2 regions of the Paenibacillus sp. JT31N7 genome follow, and region 2 is predicted to be linked to the other one. Evidence: a T-box and tRNA genes for the amino acid it is inferred to sense, from the RefSeq annotation. Region 2 holds a T-box; the other holds one or more tRNA genes.

Region 1 (6,547 bases), on a different contig from region 2:
TCGCAAATTCAACAGATTCAAAGTACCGGTAACCCTCCTCGTGATATTTTGGTAATCAGACAATAACAGATCGATTTGAACTTTACTTTTAAAAACAAACCCAACATGTATTCCTAAATGCCGCCTAGACATTTTGGGTTTGATCTTGTTCTCTTTTCAAAATCCCTATAAACGGCGAAAAACCCTTACTGAGTAAGGGTTTTTCCTGTATAACCTGCGCCGGGCTCGAACCGACGACCCCCTTCACCAATTACATCTGCATTCGTTCCCCCAAACCAATTTCTAAACACTAGCTTGTTTATATAAATTTCTTTCACTGCCTTAGCTGCATGAAATGACCCTCCCATATATTTCTGGCCTGTCCAAAATTCCTTAAATTAGCTATACATGCCAAATTCTGTTTTATATAATAAAACCGGAGGTGATAATCATGTATAGTAATATGACTAATAATTTTTTGACCTATGATCGCCCGCAACATCGTACTGACAATGATCCGGATATTTATAATCGGTACAAAAACTTTTTAATGTTTGTTGGTTTTGATGCTGCTGAGGCAGATCTAGAGGTCGCATATTTTATGAATGCCGTCTTTGATACGTTGGACTGAGGAAACTCAGTCTGTCATCCCATGTTCCTCAATATTCAGAATGTCCGTCATTTAAAAAATCAGTCGATCCTCTTCCTGAACAGTTATCAAGGACAAGGTCCTGTTCCTCGATAGAGGTCCTAATGAGGAATTGAAGAAGCTCAACCGGTTTTTGGTTAGGATGTATCCTACGCGTTAATAGGTAAAATACACACATCAAACTTCGGGATCAGGATCTTTTATCCACAAATTGCTCTTTTCAAACTCCCCATAAAAGGCGAAAAACCCTTACAGAGTAAGGGTTTTTCTTGTATGACCTGAGCCGGGCTCGAACCGACGACCCCCACCCTGTCAAGATGGTGCTCTCCCAGCTGAGCTATCAAGTCGTGTTTGTAAAATCTTCAGTTGTCTTAGTGACAAGTAGTATAATACCAAGGATTATCGGCACTGTCAACACTTTTTTATAAAACATTTACAAAGTTGCTCCACCCTATCGCCGAATTAAAAAGGCCCCTGCCGGGGCCCGTATTTCTTACTCCGTCGGTACCACTCTGCTTTTCAAAAATTGCAGCGTATGTTCGATGGCCTGCTCCAGCTCCCCGGAAGTACCCGCAAACGGATGAACCGTATTGAACGAATGATTGGCGCCGGGAATTTGAATCCACTGGACTTTCGGCTGGTTCTCTACAAGTTTCTCGGAGCCTGCCCTCAGATTGGCATGGTCTTCCTCGCCCTGTATGAGCACAACCGGGAACACGGCTCCCCGCATCCGTTCCAGGATATTGAATTCCTCCTTGCGGGCCTCCAGATCGTCCAGGATGACCTTATCGAGCGGCATCTGCTGCTTAGTTCTCGCGTTAGCGATATAAGTGCGTCCTTCGCTGCGCAGCTGCTCCTTGCCGGCCTCGTCGAAAATATCCACCTGCGTGATTCCGTTCCAGCTGATAACTCCCGCAATCTCCGTAGGATGATCCAGCGCGTAGATCAGACTTACGCCCGCCCCGCGGCTGTGACCGAGCAAAAAGACCGGAAGTTTATTAACCGGGTTAGCGGAGCCCCTATGCTGATGTTCCTCGTTCGAAAGATTGATCCCCCTGCTGTGATGAGGATAAAATACAACGGGCTTCTGACGATCCGATTTCAGCAGCTTGTTTTTAAAGTCCCACTCGTCCGTGAGGACGGAGATCAGGGTCGACAAGTCGTCCAATTCACGGCTGTACGTGTTCTTCGCAAACTTCTCCAGTTCACTGAATGACTGTCCGTCTTCTCCCACTCCGTTATGTGTAAAATCAAACGTAATGACATCCACGTCCTGGGCCAGTTTCGCAGCCGCGTAAGGGAACATTCCCCAGTTCTTAAATCCCTTAAAGCCGTGCGAGACAATGAGAATGCCCCTCGCTATAGAAGACGCCGGATAAAAATCTCCGCGAATGACATTGCTCTGATCCATTACGATCTCAAACGGTATCGCCATAGTAACGCCTCCCCGTTTATTGGTTTTACTATACCCTTACCCGTTATACAGGCATTTCTTAACAGGAAAAAAATAACTACAAAAAACTCCCTAGTCTCATTCTGCGGTGTGCATAAGTGAAAGAAGGGAGTTTTCTGTTCATTTCGTCGTTGTTGCCAAGATGCCGAAGACCGGACTCGAACCGGTACGATAGTCACCTACCGCAGGATTTTAAGTCCTGTGCGTCTGCCAATTCCGCCACTCCGGCTTATAATGGGCCCTGAGGGACTCGAACCCCCGACCAATCGGTTATGAGCCGACCGCTCTAACCAACTGAGCTAAGGGCCCGGATATGTTATGTATGGCTAAAAACAGGCAAAAAAAATTTGATTAATTGCGGGGGCAGGATTTGAACCTGCGGCCTTCGGGTTATGAGCCCGACGAGCTACCGGGCTGCTCCACCCCGCGTCAGTAACAAGCAATGCCGTATAGCGACAAAAATAAATATACAATACAAAGTACGTTTAAGTCAACCCTTTTTTAATAAACCGAGTAACGGACACCGAAACGTCCTTTTCTGGATTTGAAAACTTCGACTTCGGACGGACATTCATAGCCGTAAATCCACCAGTCTTCCTCCATCCGCTTGGCAAGGACACCTGCTTGAAACTTACTATCGTACAGCTTTACCCAATATACCCACTGCATGGTCCTCACTCCGTTGATGATGTTATTGGCCTAGAAATAGCATATCCAAAAAGGCATTCGCTTATTTGTAGGCCAACCCCGTCAGCGAAATTTTTCATAAAAAAGCAGCGAAGTGCGCAATTTACACGTATTCGTTATCTTCATCGGAAACATTCCGTTCTATTTCGTCCCTGCTTTTATGGGCGATTCTCCCTGACGCGGCCGAGGCTATGGCGGCTACAAGATCGTCCAGAAAGGTATGCACGGCGCCCCCGGTCTTTGTATCCAGCCGTTTGATCAATCCGGTCTTTTCCTTGTCCAGGTAGCCGAATGTCGTGATGGCAATGCTGCCGTAGCCGAAAACGGAACCGATCGCAAGTGTTTCGTCACACCCGAATAAACTCTCATCCGTTTCCAGAATGGATTGAAGCGGTTCTGTGAGCTTTTTCTGCTCAGCCAGCATATCCAGCTCGGTTCCCACCAGAATCGCGTGCTGAAGCTCTCTTTTGCCCAATACGGCCTGAATGGACTGCATGCACGTATCCATCGATAAACCGGGATGATAGGGCGCCTGCATGGCGTACACGATCTCTGCGATGTCTTCGAGACTCGCTCCCCGGTCTGCCAGCCTTTGCATAACGACCTTTTTAATTTCCCGGCTGTGAACCTGTCGTTTCACGGTCTTCTCCCCTTAAACTTTCACGATATGTTCAGTATATGACTTCACATATTTTCGGGTGTAGGCGCCCGCGGACATGATTCGTCTTAAAATGAAATTGTGAGCGGGATACAAACACGGTATAATAAGAACTAGTCGACCATAATTTAGGGAGGGATTCCATTATGATGTACGGTATCGCCATTCTTCCATCCGCAGAGATTAAGGAATTTGCCAACAGCTATAGAAAAAGGTTCGATCCTTATTATAGGGTGATTTCGCCCCACCTTACGGTTCGTGAAAAAGAAGAATGGACCGAAGAGCAGCTTCAGGCTGCCGTCAGTCATTTGGAAGATCTGAGCGGGACCGTGTCTCCGTTCCAGCTTACGTTCAACCGATTCAGTTCTTATTTTCCGGTTAACAACGTCATCTATCTGGCACTGGAACAAGTGGAACCGGTCATCGATCTTCACGACAAGCTTTGTACGGGTCCTCTCGTGGATACAGAAAAGGCTTACAGCTATCATCCCCATCTGACCATCGGACAGAAACTGGGAGCCGATGAGCTGCATGACGTACTGGCCAGTGTAAAAAACACGCCGGTGGATTTTTCCTTCCAGGTGGACAGCATTCACCTGCTCGGAAAACAGGAAAACGGCGAATGGTCCGTAATCCGGTCATTCCCGCTCCAGGGGTAACGAACGCTTCATTAGAAAAGGCCTTCCGGGTTAACCGGAAGGCCTTTTTTAGGTTATGTGCGGCGGAAAGAGCCGCCATGACTCAAACGGCTCTGTCGAAGCAGTTGCCGAGCTTTCGACTACTGTTTAAACGTAGTCAGAAGACGCTTCGCCGTCTCGCCTTTATCATTGACGAAGGATTCATAGACTTTGACGGTGACAGGGAAATCCAACTGCATGGAATCCGCATTAAAATTAATGACATTCGAGCCTTTTTGCAGTCTATTTTCCCCTACAAACGGGCTTTTGACCGAATTGATAAGAGTACCGCCGTTATCATACATATCAAATTGCAGCTGGGAGAACGTACGGTCAAGAATTACGTCTTTCTCCTGTTCGATATCCAATAAAAGTTTTAGGCGGTAATTGTAGTTCTGCTGTTGGTTAAACATCGCCGAAATTTCCCAATTGTTCACTTTCACGGTCAAAGGATACAGCTTGAGCTCATCCTTCGACTCCGGCTGCGGTTGAAGTTTCACGCTGTAGGCGGTCAGAAGAGATTTATACGAAGCTCCGGCTTCCGCCGCACTTACCTTCGTCTCTTGCGCCTTCTTGTCTTCCGACTTATCGCCGGAAGCCTGTGCTCCTGCAGCAGCGGATGCTCCGTGAGTTTCATACAAGGCAAGCTTCAGTCCTTCTCCCGTCTCGGAAGCCGGAACAACGTAAGAATAAGTTACGACGTAGGACGCGTTAGGAAGCACGCGCAGAGTTGTCGTCCCCTGTCTGTTGCCGTTATAAGTGTAACCGTCACTGCTGACGAGATCAGTCGCAAAAGCGGGAACGTTAAGCGGCCCGCCGGATTTGTTCGTCAGCTTAAACTTGGCAATAGCGGTATTAAAACCGTCCTCGTCATTTTGCTGCATATGAAGCTCCACGAGGGAAACATCCATATTCGGGTGAACCAGCTCGTTGAGCGGATCCATCTTCATGGCGGTACCGAAAGCATAAACTCCCTGAACCGGCAGGGCATCGGCCTGCTTAGCCGGCAGCATGATATGAACGCGGCCTACATTGTACGTAACCGGCTTTTCCTGCGCGTCAATATATTTCTCCGCGGTGACCACATTCAGAGCTTCCAGCTCGGTATTCAGTTCCGTAGGAATGACAAAGTGAATATATTTCTTCTCGCCTGGCTCAAGAGCAAGCGAGGATTCAGCTCGGTTGCTGTCATACGTCTGCAGGCCGCTTTTGCCTTCCAGGGCGATATTCGGAAGGGTCTGGCGCTTGGAAGACGGATTCGTCACAAGCACCTGAACGACCGAGTTCGTTTTCGTGCCGACCGTATCGCGGCTGATATTCGTTGTTTTGAATTCCAGCGGCGTTTGCAAGGTAGGAATGGTGAAGGCTTCTCCCCATTTCTTCACGGAAGCGGAAGGAATTTCGGACGTTTCCGTTCCGTTCCATACAAGATCGCCCACAGGGACGCTGAGCTGGAGCGTTTCTTTTTTCGGATACACGTAAACATCGATGTCAACCCAGCGAAGCTCGCTGAGTTCTACGCCTTCTCCGCTGTCAACCGTCGCCAGGTAGCTGAGCTCAACCTGGGATTTGGGCTGAATGGAGCGGGGGCTTCCCAGACTTGCCTGCAAGCGGAATTCCACGCCGTCTTTCGTTTTCATGCGCACTTCGTACTCGGGTACGCGTACAACTTTCGAACTGGTGTTTTTCATGCGGACAACGGCCCCCAGACGAGTTCCGTCCGCAGTTTTTTCGTTTAAGACACTTTTCATCTCCACTTGCAGATCGTTCGTTAATTTATAAGCCATCGGCGCTGAAGCCGATGCTTGTGCGGGTGCTGGTTTTCCCGCTTCTGCCGCAAGTGCCGGAACGGCGCTTGCGAGCAGAGCGGCAGAAAGAAAGACGGACGATACGGTAGTTTTCCATTGGCTCTTCACGATATTCTCCTCCATGTGTACCTTTGTTAGTTAGCTGCGGCTGCTGTCGTAACTTTTTCTTTATCTTTCAACTGATGCTGACCGGAAATGACGATCTGCTCGTTTTCGCTTACGCCGGAAATCACTTCCTGCATCGTTTCCTTCAAACGGCCGAGCTGGATTTTACGTTTCTCGACGGTATCCCCGTTCAGGACGAAGACAAAAGATTCGCTGCCTTCCCGCACGATACTAAGCGTCGGAATAGCCGCCACCGTCTGCTCCGCCTCATCGGTCAGCTGAAGCTGAACTTTCTGTCCGGGCTTCAGCTTTTGGTCGGCGTTGGGAACTTCCAGCTCCAGTGTGTAAGCTTTCGTCTCTGAATCCAGCACATCCGAAATATACTTAATCGGCGCTTTGGTCAATTCCGTCGTGCCCGGCACATAGAAATTCAGCTCTTTCTTGTCGCGCACCAGACTAACGGCTTCTTCCGTCAAATCGGCTTTGATCAGAATCGGATTCAGCTGCTGGATGACTCCGGCTTTAAATCCT
Region 2 (6,547 bases):
GATTTATTCCACTCGCATCCGCAGGGTGGCCTCGCCGAGGACGATTTCCTCCATGTCATCCGCGTTCTCGTAACGGATCGTACTTACCAGCACGTTATCGCGGAGAACCTCTTCATAACGATGCAAAGCCTCTTTAAGCTGCGGATCCGCATCCAGCACAAGATTAATGCGCCGGTCAATCGGCAAATCCAGCTTTTTGCGGTAGTCCTGCACGGCCCGGACGACCTCACGGACGGCCCCTTCCTGCTTGAGCGCTTCCGTTACTTCCGTATTCAGGGCGACGGTAAGTCCGTAGCCGGATGCGGAAGCGAACCCTGGCTTTGCCGTTTTTTCGACGAGCAGCTCATCCAGGGTCAGGTGCACGCTTTCCCCTTGAACCTCCGTATCCAGAACTCCCAGGCCGACCGCTGCGGCAACTTCTTCAGGAGAAAGATTCTTCAGGTACGTTTGCAGGGGACCGACCAATTTGCCGTATTTTTTGCCGGCCGCTTTCAGGTTCAGCTTCAAAGCAAACTGGACAAAACCGGCATCGCTTTGTTCAAGACGGACCTGCTTCACATTGATCTCCTCCTGGATGATCGCTTCAAAACGGTCCAGCGCGAACTCCCGGTCAAGCGAAATCAAAAGCTCCGACAGCGGCTGGCGGGTCTTGATCGCCGTTTCGTTGCGGATGCTGCGGGCCAGTTCGACGATCTGCCGCGCCGTCTCCATCTCGCTTTCCAGCGCGGTGTCGATGGCGGCTTCGTCCGCTTTCGGATAGTCGGTCAGATGCACACTGCCTTTGCCGCCGAGATTGCCGTATACGTCTTCCGCGATCAGCGGAGCGTAAGGTGCGATCATCCGAGCAAGCGTGAGCAGAACTTCGTGCAGTGTCTGATACGCCTCCACTTTGTCTTCGGACATGCCGCTTCCCCAGAAACGGTCACGCGAACGCCGGATGTACCAGTTGCTCAGCTCATCCACGAACACCTCGATCTGCTTGGCCGGGTTGAGGAAGTCGTTCGCATCCAGTCCTTTGACGACACTTGCGAGCGTGCTGTTCAGCCGCGACAAAATCCAGCGGTCCAGCTCATTGCGTTTCGGCTTCCGTTCGAACGAACCCGGATCAAACCCGTCGATATCGGCATACAGGGCAAAAAACGCATGCGTGTTATGAATCGTATCGACGATCTTCGATTTCGCTTCCGCCACGATTTGTTTGGAGAAGCGTTTGCTGTTCCACGGTGCGCTGTCCGACAGAAGCGCCCAGCGGAACGCATCCGTTCCGAATTCTTCGACGATGTTCCACGGATCGAGGACATTGCCCTTGCTCTTGGACATTTTGAGCCCGTTCTCATCCAGCACGTGGCCCGTTGAAATGACCGCCTTGTACGGCGCCCGGCCGTTGTACAGCGTCGAAACCGCCAGCAGGCTGAAAAACCATCCGCGCGTCTGGTCGATGCCTTCGCAGATCATATCCGCGGGGTACTGCTCGCCGAACGTTTTCTCGTCTCCGAACGGATGATGATACTGGGCGAACGGCATCGAGCCGCTGTCGAACCAGACGTCGATCACTTCCGGCGTTCTCTCCATCACCCCGCCGCACGAACAGCGGAGCTTGACGTCATCCACGTACGGCTTGTGAAGCTCCAAGTTCTCGTCCACGGGATCGACGGCACGCTCACGCAGTTCACGGTGGCTTCCCGGAGCAAATTCCTCTCCGCAATCCCCGCATACCCATACGTTAAGGGGCGTTCCCCAGTACCGGTTGCGGCTGATATTCCAATCCACCAGCTCTTCCAGGAATTTTCCGAAACGGCCTTCGCGGAGATGGCCGGGATACCAGTTCACTTCGTTGTTGTTCGCGATAAGCTGATCCTTGACCGCCGTCGTGCGGATAAACCAGCTTTCCATGGCGTAATAGAGCAGCGGTGACTTGCAGCGCCAGCAGAACGGATAGCTGTGCTCATAACGTTCTTTGGCGAAAAGCAGACCGCGTTCCGACAGCTTTTTCACGATATCCACGTCGCAGTCTTTCACAAACCGGCCCGCAAAATCGGTGATTTCCGAAGAATAGGTGCCGTCCTGCTTCACGACATGGACGAAATCGATCCCATGCTGGCGTGTGGTGCGGTAGTCGTCTTCCCCGTGCGCGGGCGCGATATGCACAATCCCGGTTCCGCTCGCATCGCTGACATACTCGGCATCTACGACCAGATGGCCTTTGTTCAGGTTCAAATAACCGAAAGGCGGCTCGTAAGGAGTTCCGACGAACTCGGCTCCTTTGTGGACGGAAAGAATTTCCGCTTTGCCTTCGAAAACTTTCTCGGCGAGATTTTGCGCCGTCACGTACACTTCTCCGTTATGCTTCACTTTGACATAGTCAAGATCCTTGTTTACCGCCAGCGCCACGTTGGCCGGAAGCGTCCAGGGGGTCGTCGTCCATGCGAGGAAATATTCGTCCGCCGCTTTGCTCTTGAACTTGACCGTGGCACTCAGGTCTTTCACATCCTCGTAGCCCTGCGCCACTTCGTGCGAGCTCAGCGTCGTCTGGCAATCCGGGCAGTACGGGCTGACACGGTGGCCCTTGTACAGAAGCCCTTTCTTGTGAATGGTTGACAGGATATGCCAGACGCTCTCGATGTAATCGTTCGTCAGCGTCACATACGGATGCTCCATATCGGTCCAATAAGCGATGGCCTCGGTGAGCTCGCGCCACTGCTTTTCATATTCGAACACGCTGTTCTTGCACGTTTCCACAAACTTGGCCACGCCGTATTCCTCGATCTCCTGCTTGCCCGAAATGCCCAGCTGCTTCTCTACGCCCAGCTCGACCGGAAGCCCGTGCGTATCCCAGCCCGCCTTGCGGACGACACGGTAGCCCGACATCGTTTTGTAGCGCCCGATAAAATCCTTCATGACCCGGCCGAGCACATGCCCGATATGCGGCTTGCCGTTCGCGGTAGGCGGACCTTCATAGAAGACGAAGTTCGGCTTTCCTTCCCGGTTCTCGATCGAACGGCGGAACGTATCGTCCTCCCTCCACTGGTTAAGAACGCGCAGCTCGCGGGTTCTCGCTTTTTCTTTGACATCCACTTTATTCATGTTCCGTCATCCTTTCGGCTTCGTTCTGAAGACAACAAAAAAATCCCGCCCCGTAAGGGACGAGATTGGTTCTCGCGCTACCACCCTTTTTCCGCCAAAGCCTTGTTGATAAAAGCTCAGCGGCACCTCATCTGCGTACGATCATACGCGTCCCTTGTAACGGCGGGATCCCGGGTCAGCTTACTTGCCTGCTTCAGCTTTCCTTCTCGGAGAGGATTTTCTGCTCATTCTTGTACATTGGCTTTCAGCGCGCGGCCAACTCTCTGGGGAACAAGGGATCAGCGTACTCGTTCTCGTCAATGAATTTCTCGGGTTCATTTTCAGATATTCCATTTTTACAGCATTTTCGGCAAAATGTCAACCCGTGTTTGTCCGTATGCGCTGCGGCGGGCGGTGATTTCGTTACCCGCTCCTTTTTTACCTAGTTTTTTCCAGTGGTACTTGTGTGGCTTTCAATAAGGAGGTAGTCTTGAAGAGAACAATCAGTCGGACTCTTGCCTTTGGAGGAGGTGCTTGTATGAATGTCGAGGTTTATTTGAAAAGAATTCACATCGGCCGTCCGGCCAAGCTGGATCTGGCTGCCCTTAAGGAGCTTCAGCGTCAGCATATGCTGCACGTGCCTTTTGAAAATCTGGACGTAATCCGTCAAGTACCGATCACGCTGGATATCGCTTCCTTTTATGAAAAGGTGATCGGGCGCCGCCGCGGAGGCTTCTGCTACGAGCTCAACGGACTTTTCAGCACACTCCTCAAGGAGCTTGGTTTCACGGTGCGCCTCATTGCGGCTACCGTCGGCAAGCCGGACGGAACGTGGGGGATGCGGGAAAGCCATGCGACCATACTGGTCGAGCTGGACCAATCGTACCTGGTCGATGTCGGATTCGGCGACTCCGCCCGCTCTCCCGTTCCGCTGGACGGGACGCCCGTGCAGGATGTAAGCGGCGTCTACCGGGCCGCGAAAGTACCGGAAGCCGAAGGCTTGTACGATCTCCAGCGGGAAGGTGAGGACAGCGTCTGGAACACGCTGTACCGCTTCTCGACGGCGCCCCGCTCGCTGGAAAGCTTTGCGGAAGCGTGCACGTTCAACCAGACGTCGCCCGAGTCTCATTTTACGCAGAAGCTGCTGGCGACAAAAGCGACTGCGGCGGGTCGGTTAACGATTTCGGGCGACCAGCTGATCGAAACGGCCGGAGACGTCAAAAGCAAGCGGCCGCTGGCCCCGGAGGAGCTGGAGAAGACGCTGAACAGCCGGTTGGGCCTGTTCGTCTGAAAGGCGGAAAGCCTGTGCGCTCGCTTAGAGCTGACCGGCTTTCCGGCGTTTGCCGCCGCGAGGCGAAACTTCGGTCTTTTGAGCTTGCTGCGGCGCTTCAAGACGAGTGGTGCCGGGCGGCCGCATAAAGCCGACATGCTTTCCGGCGTTTGCCGTCGTGGCGATACTTCGGCTTTCCGGCGTTTGCGGAGGCGCTTCAATGTGTGATACCGGGGCATCCGCTTAAACCGACATGCTTTGTGGCGTTTTCCGCCGGGGCGATTTCGGCTTGCCGCAAACGCCCGGAACGCGAATAACCGGTCATTTCGCATAGAACGGACCGGCTATCGATGCGTATTCGGCTGTATCCCTCTTCAGACCGTCTTGTCTTCCTCCGATGCTCCCGCCTGCGCCATACTACGTGCCTTTCTTATTGCAGCGCCGCCAGCTTGTTTCGAAGCCGCTCCGCCGCAAACATTCCTTCCGCGTCCTGAAGGACATCGCCCGGTTTATTTCCTTTGCCGAGGATATAACCTTCGAAGCGGATGCCCATAAAGTCGAAAATATACTGAAACTGCTGAATCATCGGCAGTCCTTTGATTTCCGGCAGGTCTCCTCCGACGGCAATGACGTAGGCTTTTTTGGCGGCCATCGTTTTTTTGAAATCGGGATAGTCCCCGTCCCTCATCATCTGCGACCAGCGGTCCACGAAGTTTTTCATGATTCCCGACATGCTGTACCAGTACACCGGGGTCGCAAAAATCAGAACATCGGCGGCGAGCACCCGGTCGATCACTTCCTTGTAATCGTCGTTCATCTCCGGAAACCCCTCTTCCGCATGACGCCCGTCTATGATCGGCCGGATCGTATAACCGTTAAGCTGAATCCGGTCGGCTGTCAGGCCTTTCACGGCTTCCTCCGTCAGCTGCTCCGTATTTCCGTCGGGGCGGGTTCCCCCGTAAATTACTGCGATTGACATGGCTGCGTTCACTCCTCGGTTCGATATGTCGGCAGGCTCGTGCCCGTCCGCAGTGCGAGCGGGGGGGATGCCTCGTTCGCTTCATTTAGCGAATTGTTCCGGTGCCTTCAGGCCTTGCCGGACACTGCCCTCTCATTTTACAATAAAGAGAACGATCAACAAAGCCGATTATTTTGATTATATCAATCAATAATTTCGATGAAAGAGAGATGCAGCGATGGAAACCAAACAGCTTCTGACGTTTAAAACGGCCGCCGAAAACCTGAACTTTACCCAGACGGCCCGGATGCTTAACTTCGCCCAATCCAGTGTGACCGCGCAAATTAAAGCTCTGGAATCCGAGCTTGGAGTTCCCTTGTTCGAACGGCTCGGCAAACGGCTCGTTCTAACGGAAGCGGGACGCCAGTTTAAATCGTATGCCGATAAAATCATTACCCTGACGGAAGAAGCCAAACAGGCCGTCCGCGGGGACGAAGAGCAGGCCGGAACGCTTGTAATCGGCGCCCAGGAAAGCCAGTGCACGTATCGTCTTCCCGCTTTGCTCAAAGAATTCAAAGCCCGGTTCCCGAACGTGAAGCTGGTGTTCCGGCCTTCGAATTCGGATGCTCATGCCAGGGAGCAGCTGCTGGAGGGCGTACTGGATATCGCGTTTATTATGGACAGCTGCAAGCCGAGGGAAGCGCTGCATATCGAAACGCTGATCCGCGAGGAACTCAAGATCGTGGCCTCGCCCGATCATCCGCTTGCGGATGTGCGGAACATAACGCCCAAGCAACTGGAGCACGAAACGTTCCTGCTGACGGAAGCCGGCTGTTCCTACCGGACTATTCTGGAGAGGTCCTTCAGCTCCGTATCTGTCTATCCGCTGAACAAATTCGAGTTTGCGAGCATCGAAGCCATCAAGCAGTGCGTGATGTCGGGCCTCGGAATCGCCATTCTGCCCGGCATGGTTGTAGCGGCCGACCTGCGTGAAGGGAAGCTGGCCGAGCTGGCCTGGAAAGCGCCCGAGGACGCGCTATTCACCCAGATCGCCTGGCACAAGGACAAATGGATGACGCCGCCTCTGCTGGCCTTTATCGAGCTGACACGGAAAGTATTCCATGCCGGCGAGAAAGCTCCGCGGCACAATCCGGAAGCGGCGCCGGAAGCATCGCTTACTTCCTGAAGGCGAAAACGCGCATGACCTGCGCGGCCGTCTGTTCCAGCAGCTCCGGAGTGCGGCGCATGGCCTCACC

The links. A T-box is a leader RNA that pairs with one kind of tRNA and senses whether it is charged. The one in region 2 lies ahead of ileS (isoleucine--tRNA ligase), so its partner is inferred to be a tRNA-Ile.
Region 1: it encodes a tRNA-Ile, which carries the amino acid that the T-box ahead of ileS (isoleucine--tRNA ligase) is inferred to sense. The anticodon was not compared.

The regions. Positions count from the first base shown of each region.
Region 1 is NZ_JCAUAT010000001.1:1,447,992-1,454,538, forward strand. Features, by position in the region: gene AC58P5_RS06550 (hypothetical protein) at 431-610, shown strand; gene AC58P5_RS06555 (DNA methyltransferase) at 639-806, opposite strand; tRNA gene AC58P5_RS06560 (tRNA-Val) at 903-975, opposite strand; gene AC58P5_RS06565 (alpha/beta hydrolase) at 1,122-2,063, opposite strand; tRNA gene AC58P5_RS06570 (tRNA-Leu) at 2,225-2,310, opposite strand; tRNA gene AC58P5_RS06575 (tRNA-Ile) at 2,317-2,390, opposite strand; tRNA gene AC58P5_RS06580 (tRNA-Met) at 2,437-2,510, opposite strand; gene AC58P5_RS06585 (hypothetical protein) at 2,583-2,750, opposite strand; gene AC58P5_RS06590 (phosphatidylglycerophosphatase A family protein) at 2,872-3,408, opposite strand; gene AC58P5_RS06595 (2'-5' RNA ligase family protein) at 3,573-4,085, shown strand; gene AC58P5_RS06600 (hypothetical protein) at 4,205-6,019, opposite strand; gene AC58P5_RS06605 (efflux RND transporter periplasmic adaptor subunit) at 6,046-6,547, opposite strand, start outside.
Region 2 is NZ_JCAUAT010000003.1:862,269-868,815, reverse strand. Features, by position in the region: gene ileS (isoleucine--tRNA ligase) at 4-3,084, opposite strand; T-box leader at 3,137-3,393, opposite strand; gene AC58P5_RS18485 (arylamine N-acetyltransferase family protein) at 3,602-4,354, shown strand; gene AC58P5_RS18480 (flavodoxin family protein) at 4,764-5,312, opposite strand; gene AC58P5_RS18475 (LysR family transcriptional regulator) at 5,530-6,477, shown strand; gene AC58P5_RS18470 (glycerate kinase) at 6,467-6,547, opposite strand, start outside.